Regions from separate parts of the Streptomyces ficellus genome, predicted to be linked through region 1. Evidence: predicted binding sites of a transcription regulator. Region 1 holds the regulator's gene; the other holds the start of a gene.
What was found. The regulator HrcA, encoded in region 1, represses chaperone genes, less so after heat shock. The targets are predictions, from matches to a motif close to TTNGCACTCNGNNNNNCNGAGTGCNAA.
Positions count from the first base shown of each region.

Region 2: a site for HrcA is predicted at 4,559-4,585, ahead of groES (co-chaperone GroES). Genes of this name have one in related genera too.

Region 1 is NZ_CP034279.1:4,994,511-5,002,136, forward strand. It holds gene EIZ62_RS22275 (SpoIIE family protein phosphatase) at 1-301, shown strand, start outside; gene hemW (radical SAM family heme chaperone HemW) at 364-1,596, shown strand; gene EIZ62_RS22285 (DUF3097 domain-containing protein) at 1,632-2,432, opposite strand; gene EIZ62_RS22290 (MBL fold metallo-hydrolase) at 2,443-3,168, opposite strand; gene hrcA (heat-inducible transcriptional repressor HrcA) at 3,335-4,351, shown strand; gene dnaJ (molecular chaperone DnaJ) at 4,352-5,488, shown strand; gene EIZ62_RS22305 (nitronate monooxygenase) at 5,536-6,612, shown strand; gene EIZ62_RS22310 (16S rRNA (uracil(1498)-N(3))-methyltransferase) at 6,609-7,340, shown strand; gene EIZ62_RS22315 (ATP-binding protein) at 7,585-7,626, shown strand, end outside.
Region 2 is NZ_CP034279.1:2,924,951-2,932,576, reverse strand. It holds gene EIZ62_RS12625 (YciI family protein) at 1-227, shown strand, start outside; gene EIZ62_RS12620 (RNA polymerase sigma factor) at 266-1,504, shown strand; gene EIZ62_RS12615 (hypothetical protein) at 1,491-2,111, shown strand; gene EIZ62_RS12610 (THUMP-like domain-containing protein) at 2,134-3,333, opposite strand; gene EIZ62_RS12605 (polysaccharide deacetylase family protein) at 3,524-4,447, shown strand; gene groES (co-chaperone GroES) at 4,732-5,040, shown strand; gene groL (chaperonin GroEL) at 5,194-6,822, shown strand; gene EIZ62_RS12590 (hydroxyacid dehydrogenase) at 6,905-7,626, opposite strand, start outside.

The DNA.
Region 1 (7,626 bases):
GGTGACGCCCGCCGCCGTGCCCCAGGTGCTGCTGGGCGTCGTCGACGACGTCGGGTACGAGAGCCACACCTTCCACCTCGCGCCCGGCGACACCCTCCTGTGCGTCACCGACGGCGTCACCGAGCGCCGCTCCCGCACGGGGCGCATGTTCGACGACGGCGACGGGCTGGCGGAGGCCCTCTCCGGCTGCGCCGGGCTGCCCGCGCGGGAGGTCGCCGACCGCATCCGGCAGGCGGTCCACACCTTCGGCGAGGCGCCCGTACGCGACGATCTCGCGCTCCTGGTGCTCCAGGCCCGGTGACGGCCGCCGGTCGGCCCCCGGGACGGACGGGGCGCCCGGCCGGGTGACGGACAATGGGACGTATGCCTTCCGTACTGCCCGATGGTGAGCCCATGCCCGAGGACGGCGCGCTGCCCGCGTCCGCCCTGCTCGGGGCCGGTGAGCGGCCGCTCGGGTTCTATCTGCACGTGCCGTACTGCGCGACCCGCTGCGGATACTGCGACTTCAACACGTACACCGCCACCGAGCTGCGCGGCTCCGGCGGCGTCCTCGCCTCCCGCGACAACTACGCCGCGACCCTGGCCGACGAGGTGCGCCTGGCGCGGAAGGTCCTCGGCGACGACCCGCGCCCCGTGCGGACCGTCTTCGTCGGCGGCGGTACGCCCACGCTGCTCGACGCCGCGGACCTGGTGGCGATGCTGGCGGCCGTGCGGGACGAGTTCGGGCTCGCGGACGACGCGGAGATCACGACGGAGGCGAACCCGGAGTCGGTCGGCCCGGCGTACCTGGCGGAGCTGCGCGAGGGCGGCTTCAACCGGATCTCCTTCGGCATGCAGAGCGCCCGCCGGCACGTCCTGAAGGTGCTCGACCGCACGCACACGCCCGGGCGGCCCGAGGCCTGTGTGGCGGAGGCGCGCGCGGCCGGGTTCGAGCACGTCAACCTCGACCTGATCTACGGCACGCCGGGGGAGAGCGACGACGACTGGCGCGCCTCGCTCGACGCGGCGATCGGCGCGGGCCCCGACCACGTCAGCGCGTACGCCCTGATCGTCGAGGAGGGCACCCAGCTGGCGCGGCGCATCCGGCGCGGCGAGGTGCCGATGACGGACGACGACGTCCACGCCGACCGGTACCTGATCGCGGAGGACGTCCTGTCCGGGGCGGGTTTCTCCTGGTACGAGGTGTCCAACTGGGCCACGTCGGAGGCGGGACGGTGCCTGCACAACGAGCTGTACTGGCGCGGCGCCGACTGGTGGGGCGCCGGGCCGGGCGCGCACAGCCACGTGGGGGGCGTGCGGTGGTGGAACGTCAAGCACCCCGGCGCGTACGCCGCCGCGCTGGCGGAGGGCCGCTCGCCCGGCGCGGGACGTGAGCTGCTGGCGGAGGAGGACCGCCGGGTGGAGCGCGTGCTGCTGGAGCTGCGCCTGCGGGAGGGGTGCCCCCTGGGTCTTTTGAAGCCCGCGGGCCTGGCCGCCGCCGAGCGGGCGGTAAGTGACGGGCTCCTGGACCCCGGTCCTTACGCCGAGGGGCGCGCCGTCCTGACGCTGCGGGGCCGTCTGCTCGCCGACGCGGTGGTGCGGGACCTGACCGACTGACCGACTGACCGGCCGGGTCCCGCCCGAGACACCTCCTACGGTGCCGTCACGAAATCGATCAGCTCCTCCACCCGGCCCAGCAGCGCCGGCTCCAGGTCCTTGTACGAGGTGACCTTGGACAGGATGTGCTGCCAGGCGGCGCCCGTGTTGTCCGGCCAGCCGAGGGCGCGGCAGACGCCCGTCTTCCAGTCCTGGCCGCGCGGGACGGTCGGCCACGCCGGGATGCCGACCGAGGACGGCTTCACGGCCTCCCAGACGTCGATGTACGGGTGCCCCACGACCAGGGTGTGGGCGTCCGTGACCGAGGCCGCGATGCGGGACTCCTTGGAGCCGGGCACCAGGTGGTCGACCAGGACCCCCAGGCGGGCGTCGGGGCCCGGGCCGAAGTCGCGGACGACGGCCGGCAGGTCGTCGACGCCCTCCAGGTACTCGACGACCACGCCCTCGACGCGCAGGTCGTCGCCCCAGACCCGCTCGACCAGTTCCGCGTCGTGCCGGCCCTCCACGTAGATGCGCCCCGCCCGGGCCACACGCGCGCGTGCGCCCGGAACGGCGACCGAACCCGATGCGGTCCGCGAGGGGCGGGCCGGCCCCGACGCGGGGCGCACCAGCGTCACCGTCCGCCCCTCCAGCAGGAAACCGCGCGGGGCCAGCGGGAACACCCGGTGCTTGCCGAACCGGTCCTCCAGGGTCACCGTGCCGGCCTCGCAGCCGGTCACCGCCCCGCAGAACCCGGTGGTCACCTCCTCGACGACCAGGTCCGGCTCGGCGGGGACCTCCGGGACGGGCGCGGACTTCTTCCACGGGGGTGTCAGATCGGGGTGGTAGCTGCGCATTCGCCAGACGCTACGACACGCCGAACCGCCGGGCCAGCTCATCGCGTTGGGCGCGTACGAAGGCGGCGTCCACGACGGCGCCGTGCCCCGGCACGTACCGGGCGTCCTCGCCGCCGAGCTCCAGCAGCCGGTCGAGCGCGGCCGGCCAGCGCGAGGGGATGGCGTCACCGCCCGCCTGCGGGTCGCCCGACTCCTCCACCAGGTCGCCGCACAGGACGACCTCCCGGGAGCCCGGCACGAGCACCGCCAGGTCGTGGCCGCTGTGTCCCGGGCCCACGTTGGCCAGCAGCACCTGCCGCCCGCCCAGCTCCAGGGTCCACTCGCCGCACACCAGGTGGTGCGGGGCCACCAGGACGTCCGTCGCCTCCACGGCGTCCGCCTCGTCGACGCCGTGGCGCACCGCGTCCGTGCGCAGCGAGTCCCGCCCCGCGCCGGTGAGGACCGTATCGACGCCGACCGCGCCGTACACCTCCGTCCCCGCGAACGCCGCCGTGCCCAGAACATGATCGAAGTGGGGGTGACTGAGTGCGATATGCGTCACTCTCCGCCCGCCCATCAGGGCCTGCGCTTGGGCCCGGATCTCGGCCCCCTCACGGAGCGTGGCGCCCGTGTCGTACAGCAGCGCGCCCTTGTCGCCCACCACCAGGGCCGTGGTCGCGTCCCACACCGGCAGCCTGCGGCGGCCCACGCCGTCGGCCACGCGCTCCCAGCCGTAGTCTTCCCACCTGACGTCCATACCGCGACGCTATCGGCAACCACCAGCGCCGTCTCGCGGTAGCGTGGCCCGCCGCCCTTGCCCCGGGCGTACCCCGGCGCCGTACACTGACCGGGGACGTCTGGCACTCGGGTATCGCGAGTGCCAGCCAGGCAGAAGGAACCGAAGCCAGCTGGAGGTGCGCGCGATGCTGAGCGAACGCAGACTCGAGGTACTGCGCGCCATCGTCCAGGACTACGTCGGCACCGAGGAGCCCGTGGGTTCCAAGGCGCTCACGGAGCGCCACAACCTCGGCGTCTCACCCGCCACCGTGCGCAACGACATGGCGGTGCTGGAGGACGAGGGCTTCATCGCCCAGCCCCACACCAGCGCGGGCCGCATCCCCACCGACAAGGGCTACCGCCTCTTCGTCGACCGGCTCGCCGGCGTCAAGCCGCTGTCGTCGCCGGAGCGGCGCGCCATCCAGAACTTCCTGGACGGCGCCGTCGACCTCGACGACGTCGTGGGCCGCACGGTGCGGCTGCTGGCGCAGCTCACCCGGCAGGTCGCGGTCGTGCAGTACCCGTCCCTGACGCGCTCCACCGTGCGTCACGTGGAACTGCTGTCGCTCGCCCCCGCCCGGCTGATGCTCGTCCTGATCACCGACACGGGGCGGGTGGAGCAGCGCATGGTCGACTGCCCCGCGCCCTTCGGCGAGACGTCCGTGGCCGACCTGCGGGCGCGGCTCAACAGCCGCGTCGTGGGCCGGCGCTTCACGGACGTGCCGCAGCTGGTGCAGGACCTCCCCGAGTCCTTCGAGGCGGAGGACCGGGGGACGGTCTCCACGGTGCTGGCCACCCTGCTGGAGACCCTGGTGGAGGAGACCGAGGAACGGCTGATGATCGGCGGCACCGCCAATCTCACCCGCTTCGGGCACGACTTCCCGCTGACCATCCGGCCGGTGCTGGAGGCGCTGGAGGAGCAGGTCGTGCTCCTCAAGCTGCTCGGCGAGAGCAGTGACTCGGCCATGACCGTACGTATCGGGCACGAGAACGCCCACGAGGGCCTCAACTCCACGTCCGTCGTCGCGGTCGGCTACGGTTCGGGCGACGAGGCAGTCGCCAAACTCGGCGTGGTCGGACCGACCCGCATGGACTACCCCGGAACGATGGGAGCGGTACGCGCAGTGGCACGTTACGTCGGACAGATCCTGGCGGAGTCGTAAGTGGCCACCGACTACTACGCCGTACTCGGCGTGCGCCGCGACGCCTCCCAGGACGAGATCAAGAAGGCGTTCCGGAGGCTCGCCCGCGAGCTGCACCCGGACGTCAACCCCGATCCGAAGACCCAGGAGCGGTTCAAGGAGATCAACGCCGCCTACGAGGTGCTGTCGGACCCGCAGAAGAAGCAGGTCTACGACCTCGGCGGAGACCCGCTGTCCGCCGCGGGCGGTGCGGGCGCGGGCGGCTTCGGCGCGGGTGGCTTCGGAAACTTCTCCGACATCATGGACGCCTTCTTCGGCACGGCGTCCCAGCGCGGGCCGAGGTCGCGCACGCGGCGCGGCCAGGACGCGATGATCCGCCTGGAGATCGACCTCAACGAGGCGGCCTTCGGCACCACCAAGGACATCCAGGTCGACACGGCCGTCGTCTGCACCACCTGTTCCGGCGAGGGCGCCGCGCCTGGTACGTCGGCGCAGACCTGCGACATGTGCCGCGGTCGCGGCGAGGTCTCCCAGGTCACCCGGTCGTTCCTGGGCCAGGTCATGACCTCCCGTCCGTGCCCGCAGTGCCAGGGCTTCGGCACCGTGGTCCCCACCCCGTGCCCTGAGTGCGCGGGCGACGGCCGGGTCCGCTCCCGCCGGACGCTCACGGTCAAGATCCCGGCCGGTGTCGACAACGGCACCCGCATCCAGCTCGCCGGCGAGGGTGAGGTCGGCCCCGGCGGCGGCCCGGCGGGCGACCTGTACGTGGAGATCCACGAGCTGCCGCACCCGGTGTTCCAGCGGCGCGGTGACGACCTGCACTGCACGGTGACCATCCCGATGACGGCGGCCGCGCTGGGCACGAAGTGCCCGCTGGAGACGCTGGACGGGCTGGAGGAGGTCGACGTCCGCCCCGGCACGCAGTCGGGCCAGTCGATCCCGCTGCACGGCCGTGGCGTCACGCACCTGCGGGGCGGCGGGCGCGGCGACCTCATCGTGCACGTCGAGGTCCAGACGCCGTCGAAGCTGGACCCGGAGCAGGAGCGGCTGCTGCGCGAGCTGGCCAAGCTGCGCGGCGAGGAGCGGCCCACGGGTCAGTTCCAGCCGGGGCAGCAGGGGCTGTTCTCCCGCCTGAAGGACGCCTTCAACGGGCGGTGAGCCCTCGCCGGTTCGGTACGGGTGCGGGGGCGTGACACCATGCGTTCATGTCCTCCGCACTGACCGGTCTCTGCCGGTACCCGATCGTGCAGGCCCCCATGGCGGGTGGCGCCTCCCGACCGGAGCTCGCCGCGGCCGTGTCCGAGGCCGGCGGTCTCGGGTTCCTGGCCGCCGGGTACAAGACCGCCGACGGCATGTACCAGGAGATCAAGCAGGTACGCGGGCTGACCTCGCGGCCCTTCGGCGTCAACCTCTTCATGCCGCAGCCCGGGCACGCCGACCCGGCCGCCGTCGACGTGTACCGGCACCAGCTCGCCGGTGAGGCCACCTGGTACGACACGCCGCTCGGTGACCCCGACGCGGGGCGCGACGACGGGTACGAGGCCAAGCTGGCCATCCTGCTGGACGACCCGGTGCCGATGGTGTCGTTCACGTTCGGCTGCCCGGCCGCCGAGACGGTGGCCGCGTTCCGGCGGGCCGGGACGGTCACCGTCGTCACGGTGACCTCGCCCGACGAGGCGCTGGCCGCGCAGGCGGCGGGCGCGGACGCGGTGTGCGTGCAGGGCGTCGAGGCCGGCGGGCACCAGGGCACCCACCGCGACGACCCGGAGAGCGGCGGCACCGGCACGGGGCTGCTCACGCTGATCGCGCTGGTCAAGGAGACCGTGCCGCTGCCGGTCGTCGCCGCCGGCGGCCTGATGCGCGGCAGCCAGATCGCCGCCGCCCTCGCGGCGGGCGCCGAGGCCGCCCAGCTCGGCACGGCGTTTCTGGTATGCCCCGAGTCCGGCGCGAACGCCCTCCACAAGCAGGCCATGACCAACCCGCTGTTCGTCCGCACCGAGCTGACGCGGGCGTTCTCGGGCCGCCCCGCGCGGGGCCTGGTCAACCGCTTCATGCACGAGCACGGCCCCTACGCCCCGGCCGCGTACCCCGAGGTGCACCACCTGACGAGCGGGCTGCGCAAGGCCGCCGCCAAGGCGGGCGACCCGCAGGGCATGGCGCTGTGGGCCGGACAGGGCCACCGGATGGCGCGCGAACTGCCCGCCGGACGCCTGGTGCAGGTCCTGGGCGCCGAACTGGACGCCGCGGTCGCCGCCCTCGCGCTGCGGGGCGGGGCGTCATGACCGCGCCCGTCTTCCTGGTCGACCGCGTCACCGGCGGCACCGTCACGCTCGACGGGCCCGAGGGGCGCCACGCGGTGTCGGTACGGCGGCTGCGGGTCGGCGAGGACATCGTCCTGACCGACGGCGCGGGAAACGGCGCCTACGGCACGGTCGCGGCCGTCGAGGGCAAGGACCGCCTCACCGTGACGGTGACCGAGGTACGTGATGAACCGGCGCCCAGCCCCCGCATCACCGTCGTCCAGGCCCTGCCCAAGGGCGACCGGGGCGAGCTGGCGGTGGAGACGATGACCGAGACGGGCGTCGACGCGATCGTGCCGTGGGCGGCGTCCCGTTGCATCACGCAGTGGAAGGGCGACCGGGGCCTGAAGGCGCTCGCCAAGTGGCGGGCCACCGCGCGGGAGGCGGGCAAGCAGTCCCGACGGCTCCGCTTCCCGGACGTCGCCGACGCGGCCACCACCAAGCAGGTCGCCCGCCTGCTGGCGGCGGCCGACTTCGCGGCGGTCCTCCACGAGGAGGGCGCCGAGCCGCTGGCCACCGCCGAACTGCCCTCCACCGGCGACATCGTGCTGGTCGTGGGCCCCGAAGGCGGCGTGTCGCCCGACGAGTCGGCGGCCTTCGCCGAAGCGGGCGCCAAGCCCTACCGCCTCGGCCGCACCGTCCTGCGCACCTCCACCGCCGGCACGGCCGCCACCGCCCTGCTACTGGGCCGCACGGGCCGCTGGTCCTGACGGCCGGACGGGCGCGTGCCCGGGTCGTCCACGGCCGTGGGGCGTGAGCTGCACCGGCCGTGGGCGCATCCCGGTTGTTCTCGGCGGCGGTCGGCGCCGCGCACGGCAGCCGGCGGGCGCGGACCCCGGGGCGTGGGCCGCACCGGCCGCTGGTCCTGACGCCCTGGAGGGCGCGTGCCCCCGCCCCCGCCCCGTCCCGGGGCCCGCACGACCGGTTGTCGGACCCGCTCCGTAAGGTGGCCGCATGTCCGACGAGTCTCCTCTCCTGCGCAGTCTGCGTGCCGCC
Region 2 (7,626 bases), 2.1 Mb from region 1:
CCGCCGGGCTCACGCCGTCCGAGGACGGCACCCGCGTCACCTGGGAGGGCGGGGAGCTGTCGGTGACCGACGGGCCCTTCACCGAGGCCAAGGAGGTCATCGGCGGGTACTCGATCTCGCAGTGCAAGGACAAGGCCGAGGCCGTCGAGTGGACCAAGCGGTTCCTCGCGACGCACGAGGACTACTGGACCATCACCGCCGAGGTGCGGGAGATCGCCGAGGGCTGACCCGCCCGGCGGCGGCCCGTGCGGCACCATGGGGAGGCGTGAGCGCACCCCACGCCGTGGAGACGGTGTTCAGGATCGAGTCTGCGCGGATCATCGCGGCCGTCGCCCGGATCGTCCGTGACGTGGGCATCGCCGAGGAGCTGGCGCAGGACGCGCTGGTCGCCGCCCTGGAGCAGTGGCCGGAGTCGGGCGTCCCGGACAAGCCGGGTGCCTGGCTCATGGCCACGGCCAGGAACCGCGCCGTCGACCTCGTACGCCGCCGCGAGACGTACGCCCGCAAGCTCGCCGAGGTCGGGCGCGACCTGGAGGAGGCGTACGAACCCGAGCCCGCCGCGCCGGACGACATTGACGACGACCTGCTGCGGCTCGTCTTCACCGCCTGCCACCCGGTGCTGTCCCGCCACGCGCGCGTGGCGCTCACCCTGCGGCTCCTCGGCGGGCTGACCACGGAGGAGATCGCCCGCGCCTTCCTGGTCCCGGAGGCGACGGTCGCCCAGCGGATCGTCCGCGCGAAACGTTCCCTCGCCCGCGCGGGCGTGCCCTTCGAGGTGCCGTACGGACAGGACCGGGCCGCCCGGCTGGCGTCCGTGCTGGAGGTCATCTACCTGATCTTCAACGAGGGCTACGCGGCGACCGCCGGCGACCACTGGCTGCGCCCGGGCCTGTGCGAGGACGCCCTGCGGCTCGCGCGCGTGCTGGCCGGCCTGATGCCGGAGGAGCCCGAGGTGCACGGGCTCGCCGCGCTGCTGGAGCTCCAGGCCTCGCGCACGGCGGCACGTACGGGACCGGACGGCGAGCCGGTGCTGCTGGCCGACCAGAACCGGGCGCGCTGGGACCGGTTGCTGATCCGGCGGGGTGTCGCGGCGCTGGAGAGGGCCGGCACGGGCCCGTATTCCCTCCAGGCGGCGATCGCGGCCTGCCACGCGCGGGCGGCGCGGTACGAGGACACCGACTGGGCCACCATCGCGGCCCTGTACGGGCGGCTCGCCGCCGTCGCCCCCTCCCCGGTCGTCGAACTCAACCGCGCGGTGGCCGTGTCGATGGCCGACGGCCCGGCGGCGGGGCTCGCCCTCGTGGACGCCCTCGCCGGCGAACCCGCCCTCACGGGCTACCACCTGCTGCCGAGCGTCCGGGGCGACCTGCTCGCCAGGCTGGGCCGCCGGGACGAGGCGCGGGCGGAGTTCGCACGGGCTGCGTCGCTGGCCCGCAACGCCCGGGAAAGGGCCCTGCTGCTCGAACGATCACGGGAGCTAACCTCGGACCATGCCCAGCCGTAGCCCCCTGCCTCCCCCTCCGCCGCCCGTTCACCTGCGCACCTGGCCGGACCGCGAGGCGCTGCTGGCCGACCGGGCCCTGGCCGTGGGCGAACTGAACCGGCGTGTCCTGGGCGGCCGGAGGCTCACGTACTTCCTGGTCACCCTGGTGGGGCTCCAGCTGGGGTGGGGCCTGGTGGGAGCCGGGCTCACGGCGTTCGACGGACCGGGGGACCCGCTGACGGCCACCGTCGCCGGCCTCACGATCGTCCTGGGGCTGGTCGTGCTGGTCCCGCTCGTCGTCGCCGTCGTGCTCGGCGTCCGCCACGACCGCTCGGCGCGCGCCCGGCTCCTTCAGTGGGCGGCCCTGGACCCCGCCGCGATCCGCGACGCCCGCTTCCGGGCGCCGGGCCTGAGCGTGGCGTGGCTGCTGCTGTCGTTCGCGCAGTGCGCCGCAGGCCTGTGGTTGTCGTTCGCCGTCCCGGCCGCGGCGCGCCCCGGTGACACCACGTACACCGAGGTCGCGTACGCCATGGGCGCCGGGCTCATCCTGTGGGTCAGCGGCCTGCTGGGGGCCGTCAAGGCCGTCGGCCACCGCCGCCTGGTGCTGCGCCTGGCGCCCCGGGCCTGACGGCCCCGGACTTGACGGGCGGTCACGCGAGGGGGGACGGCGCGGGACGGCCGACGAGCATGGTGGGCGCCCCGGCCACCCGGGTCAGGAAAACCGTCGCCGCGTGGGGGCCCTTCGGCTTGAGCTTGCGGCGCAGCTCCTCCGGTTCGACCGCCGAGCCGCGCTTCTTCACCGTCAGGGTGCCCACCTCCCGCTCGCGCAGCAGGGCCTTCAGCTTCTTGAGGTTGAACGGCAGCTCGTCGGTGATCTCGTAGGCGGTGGCGTACGGCGTGGGGCGGAGCTCGTCCGCCGTGACGTACGCGATCGTCTCGTCGACCAGGCCGCCGTCGAGGTCCTCGGCCACCTCCGCGACCAGGTGCGCGCGGATGACGGCGCCGTCCGGCTCGTACAGGAAGCGGCCGACGGGCCGGACGGGCGGGTCGGCCAGACCGCGGCCGGTGAGGGTGTGCGGGCCGGGCAGGAGCGTCGCGGTGACCGTGCCGGGGCGGGTGCCGAACCACAGCACGGCCTCCTTCACGTCACCGCCGTCGGAGACCCATTCGGCCGCGGCGTCCGGCGGCACCGTCTCGTGCGGGATGCCCGGGGCGATCTTCAGCGCCGCGTGGGGCGCCGTGCGGGCCGCCTCGATCGCCCACGACAGGGGCGGGGAGTACGCCTCGGGGTCGAAGATCCGGCCCCCGCCCCGCCCGCCGCGCCGCGCCGGGTCGACGAAGACCGCGTCGTACGGCGAGGTGTCGACCTCGGTGACGTCCGCGCAGCGCACCTCGATCAGGTCGGCCAGGCCCAGCGCGGCGGCGTTCGCGCGGGCGGCCTCGGCGGTCAGCGGGTCGCGGTCGACGGCGAGGACCCGGATGCCGGCGCGGGCCAGCGCGATCGCGTCGCCGCCGATGCCGCCGCACAGGTCGGCGACGCTCCGTACGCCGAGGCGGGCGAAGGCGGCGGCCCGGTGCTCGGCGACCGCCCTGCGGGTGGACTGCTCGACGCCGCCGGGCGTGAAGTACATGCGGTGCGCGTCGCGCTCGCCGAACTTCGCCACCGCCCGCTGCCGCAGCCGGGCCTGCCCGAGCGCCGCCGTGACCAGCTCGGCGGGGTGCTCACGGCGCAGCCGGGAGGCGACCGCCAGCTCCTGGGAGGGGGTGTAGTCGCGCAGGGCGGCGAGCAGGGCCTGGCCCTCGTCGGTGAGGAGCGCGGAGAAGGCGGCGAGATCGGTCACCCGGCCCATTGTGGGCCAGGCGGGGGATGGTGTGCGCCGGGCGGCGGTGTCGGCCGGTAGCGGGGGCGGAGCGCTGACAGGATGCGGCGCCATGCAGCTAGTACGACAAAAAGGTCAAAAGGTAAGTGATGGGGTGGACGTGCAGGGGTGGGCGGCCGAGCGGGTGCGGCCGCCCGTACCGGCACGGCCACGGGCGCGGCTGCGGGCGCGGTTGCGGGCGCGCGTGCTGCTCGCCGCGCTGCTGATCTCGGCGCTCGGTTCCGCCTGCGCGGCGCAGGACGAGGGCGGGCGCGGGCCCGCCGGGGCGGGAGGCGGCGGCGCCGAGCCCGCCGCGGGCCAGCAGGCGCAGCCCCCCGGTACGGCGGCGGCGCTCAGCGCGTACGTCGAGAAGGTCCGGCGCGCCCAGGCCGCCCGTGTCCTGGCGGCCAGGAAGTGGGGTCTCAGGAGCGCCCCGCTCGCCGCACCCCCGCCCCCGGCGGCGGGCGACAAGCCGCACATCACCTTCCGGCAGGGATTCGGTGTCGGCGACCCGAGCCTGCCGCCCGTCTTCACCACCGTCCCCACCAAGGAACGGATCGTGTTCCTGACGATCGACGACGGCGCGGACAAGGATCCCGAGCTGCTGCGGATGATGGACGAACTGGACATCCCCTACAGCGCGTTCCTCAGCGACTACCTCGTCAAGGAGGACTACGGCTACTTCAAGCGGATGCAGGACCGGGGCGTGGCCCTGCACAACCACACCCTCAACCACCGCTACATGCCGGCCCTGTCCTACGCCGAGCAGAAGCGGGAGATCTGCGGGCAGCAGGACACCATCGAGAAGCGCTACGGCAAGCGGCCGCCGCTCTTCCGCCCGCCCTACGGCAACTACAACGCCGACACCCTGCGCGCGGCCCGGGCGTGCGGTGTGAAGGCCGTACCCCTGTGGGCGGCCGAAGCGTTCCCGGACCACATGGAGTGGCGCGAGTGGGACCGGGACCTGCACCCCGGCGACATCATCCTCACCCACTTCCGGGGCCGGGAGGACTGGAACGGCTCCATGGCGGACATGATCCGGCAGGTGATGAACGTCGTCACGGCCAAGGGCTATGCGGTGGCCAGGCTGGAGGACTACGTCTGAGCCGCCCGGAGCCCCGGAAGGGTCCGTCCGGGAGCCGCCCCGGAAGCCGCCCCGGGAATCGCCCCCGGAAGCCGCTTCAGGGGGCCGTTCGCGCCACGACCGGGCGGTGAATTGGCACTCCGCTTGACCGAGTGCTAATCGCGGTCATAGTCTCGGCCCTGGCACTCCCCACTGGAGAGTGCCAACACAGCGACGGGCAGGTCCGGCACCCGCGACGACGGATCCACCTGGTCGCCACCTCAGACAGTTAACCCCGTGAGATCTCCGAAGGGGGAGGTCGGATCGTGACGACCACCAGCTCCAAGGTTGCCATCAAGCCGCTCGAGGACCGCATCGTGGTCCAGCCGCTCGACGCCGAGCAGACCACCGCCTCTGGCCTGGTCATCCCGGACACCGCCAAGGAGAAGCCCCAGGAGGGCGTCGTCCTGGCCGTGGGCCCGGGCCGCTTCGAGAACGGCGAGCGCCTGCCGCTCGACGTCAAGACCGGCGACATCGTGCTGTACAGCAAGTACGGCGGCACCGAGGTCAAGTACAGCGGCGAGGAGTACCTCGTCCTCTCGGCCCGCGACGTGCTCGCGATCGTCGAGAAGTAGGTCGGAGTTCCGGGGGTCGCCCCCCGGAAGCCTCCGCACCCGAGCAATATCGCTTTTCTGAGCTGCGCCCCTGGCCCCCGCTGATGACACATTGCCGGGCGGCGAGGGGCGCGGTTCGTCAACCAGAGTTTTCGAGAGGGCTGAATCGCTCCCATGGCGAAGATCCTGAAGTTCGACGAGGACGCCCGTCGCGCCCTTGAGCGCGGCGTCAACAAGCTTGCCGACACGGTGAAGGTGACGATCGGCCCCAAGGGCCGCAACGTCGTCATCGACAAGAAGTTCGGCGCGCCGACCATCACCAACGACGGTGTCACGATCGCCCGCGAGGTCGAGATCGAGGACCCGTACGAGAACCTCGGCGCCCAGCTGGTGAAGGAGGTGGCGACCAAGACCAACGACATCGCGGGTGACGGCACCACCACCGCCACCGTCCTGGCCCAGGCCCTCGTCCGCGAGGGTCTGCGCAACGTCGCCGCCGGCGCCTCCCCGGCCGCCCTGAAGAAGGGCATCGACGCCGCGGTCAAGGCCGTCTCCGACGACCTGCTCGCCACGGCCCGCCCGATCGACGACAAGGCCGACATCGCCGCCGTGGCCGCGCTCTCCGCGCAGGACCAGCAGGTCGGCGAGCTCATCGCCGAGGCGATGGACAAGGTCGGCAAGGACGGTGTCATCACCGTCGAGGAGTCCAACACCTTCGGCCTGGAGCTGGACTTCACCGAGGGCATGGCCTTCGACAAGGGCTACCTGTCCCCGTACATGGTCACCGACCAGGAGCGTATGGAGGCCGTCCTCGACGACCCGTACATCCTGATCCACCAGGGCAAGATCTCCGCGATCACCGACCTGCTCCCGCTGCTGGAGAAGGTCATCCAGGCCGGCTCCTCCAAGCCGCTCCTGATCATCGCCGAGGACGTCGAGGGCGAGGCGCTGTCGACCCTGGTCGTCAACAAGATCCGCGGCACGTTCAACGCCGTCGCGGTCAAGGCCCCCGGCTTCGGCGACCGCCGCAAGGCGATGCTCGGTGACATGGCCGCCCTCACCGGCGCCACCGTCATCGCCGAGGAGGTCGGCCTCAAGCTCGACCAGGCCGGTCTGGACGTGCTCGGCACGGCCCGCCGCGTCACCGTCACCAAGGACGACACCACGATCGTCGACGGCGGCGGCAACTCCGAGGACGTGCAGGGCCGCGTCGCGCAGATCAAGTCCGAGATCGAGACCACGGACTCCGACTGGGACCGCGAGAAGCTCCAGGAGCGCCTCGCGAAGCTGGCCGGCGGCGTGTGCGTGATCAAGGTCGGCGCCGCCACCGAGGTGGAGCTGAAGGAGAAGAAGCACCGTCTGGAGGACGCCATCTCCGCGACCCGCGCCGCGGTCGAGGAGGGCATCGTCTCCGGTGGTGGCTCCGCGCTCGTCCACGCCGTGAAGGTCCTGGACGGCAACCTCGGCAAGGACGGCGACGAGGCCACCGGTGTCGCGGTCGTCCGCCGCGCCGCGGTCGAGCCGCTGCGCTGGATCGCCGAGAACGCGGGCCTGGAGGGCTACGTCATCACCTCCAAGGTCTCCGAGCTCGACAAGGGCCAGGGCTTCAACGCCGCCACCGGCGAGTACGGCGACCTGATCAAGGCCGGCGTCATCGACCCGGTCAAGGTCACCCGCTCGGCCCTGGAGAACGCCGCCTCCATCGCCTCCCTGCTGCTCACGACCGAGACCCTGGTCGTCGAGAAGAAGGAAGAGGAGCCGGCGGACGCGGGCCACGGCCACGGTCACGGCCACTCCCACTGACGCCTGCTGAGCGTTACGAGGCCCGGTGCCCCCGTCGCGGGGGCACCGGGCCCCGGTGTTTTCCGGGCCGCCCTTCACGGCTCTACGCCGAGCGGCCGAGGTCCGAGGGCCGCACCGGCTCCGCGAACGGCGCGCCCTTCGCGTACCGCTCCAGCTCGTCCAGCGCCCGGTCCGCCATGCGGTGCAGCTCGTTGCCGAGCGAACCCGCGACGTGCGGAGTGAGGAGCACATTGGGGAGCGTGTACAACGGGGAGTCCGGGGGCGGGAGTTCGGGGTCGGTGACGTCGAGCACGGCATGCAGCCGGCCCGAGGTGAGGTGCGGGAGCAGGGCGGTCTCGTCGACCAGCGACCCGCGCGCGGTGTTGATGAGCGTCGCGCCGTCCCGCATGAGCGCCAGCTGTGCGGCGCCGATCATATGGCGCGTGGACGGCAGTTGCGGGGCGTGTACGGAGACGATGTCCGCGCGGGCGCACAACTCGTCGAGCGCCGCCGGGACGGCGCCGAGCGCCGAGGCCTCGACCGGGGTGACGTAAGGGTCGTGGAGCAGGACCCGCAGGTCGAAGGGGCGCAGCAGCTCCATCACACGGCGGCCGATGCGGGACGCGCCGACGATGCCGACCGTGCGGCCGTGGTTGCCGCTGTCGGCGAGCTCAGCCGCCCAGTCGTGGCCGCTGCGCAGCTCGGCGTACCGCCGGGCCGCGTGGAGGACGCGCTTGCCGGACAGCAGGATCGCGGCCAGCGTGTACTCGGCCACGGGCAGGGCGTTGGCGGTGGCCGTCGAGGTCACGCCGATGCCGCGTTCCC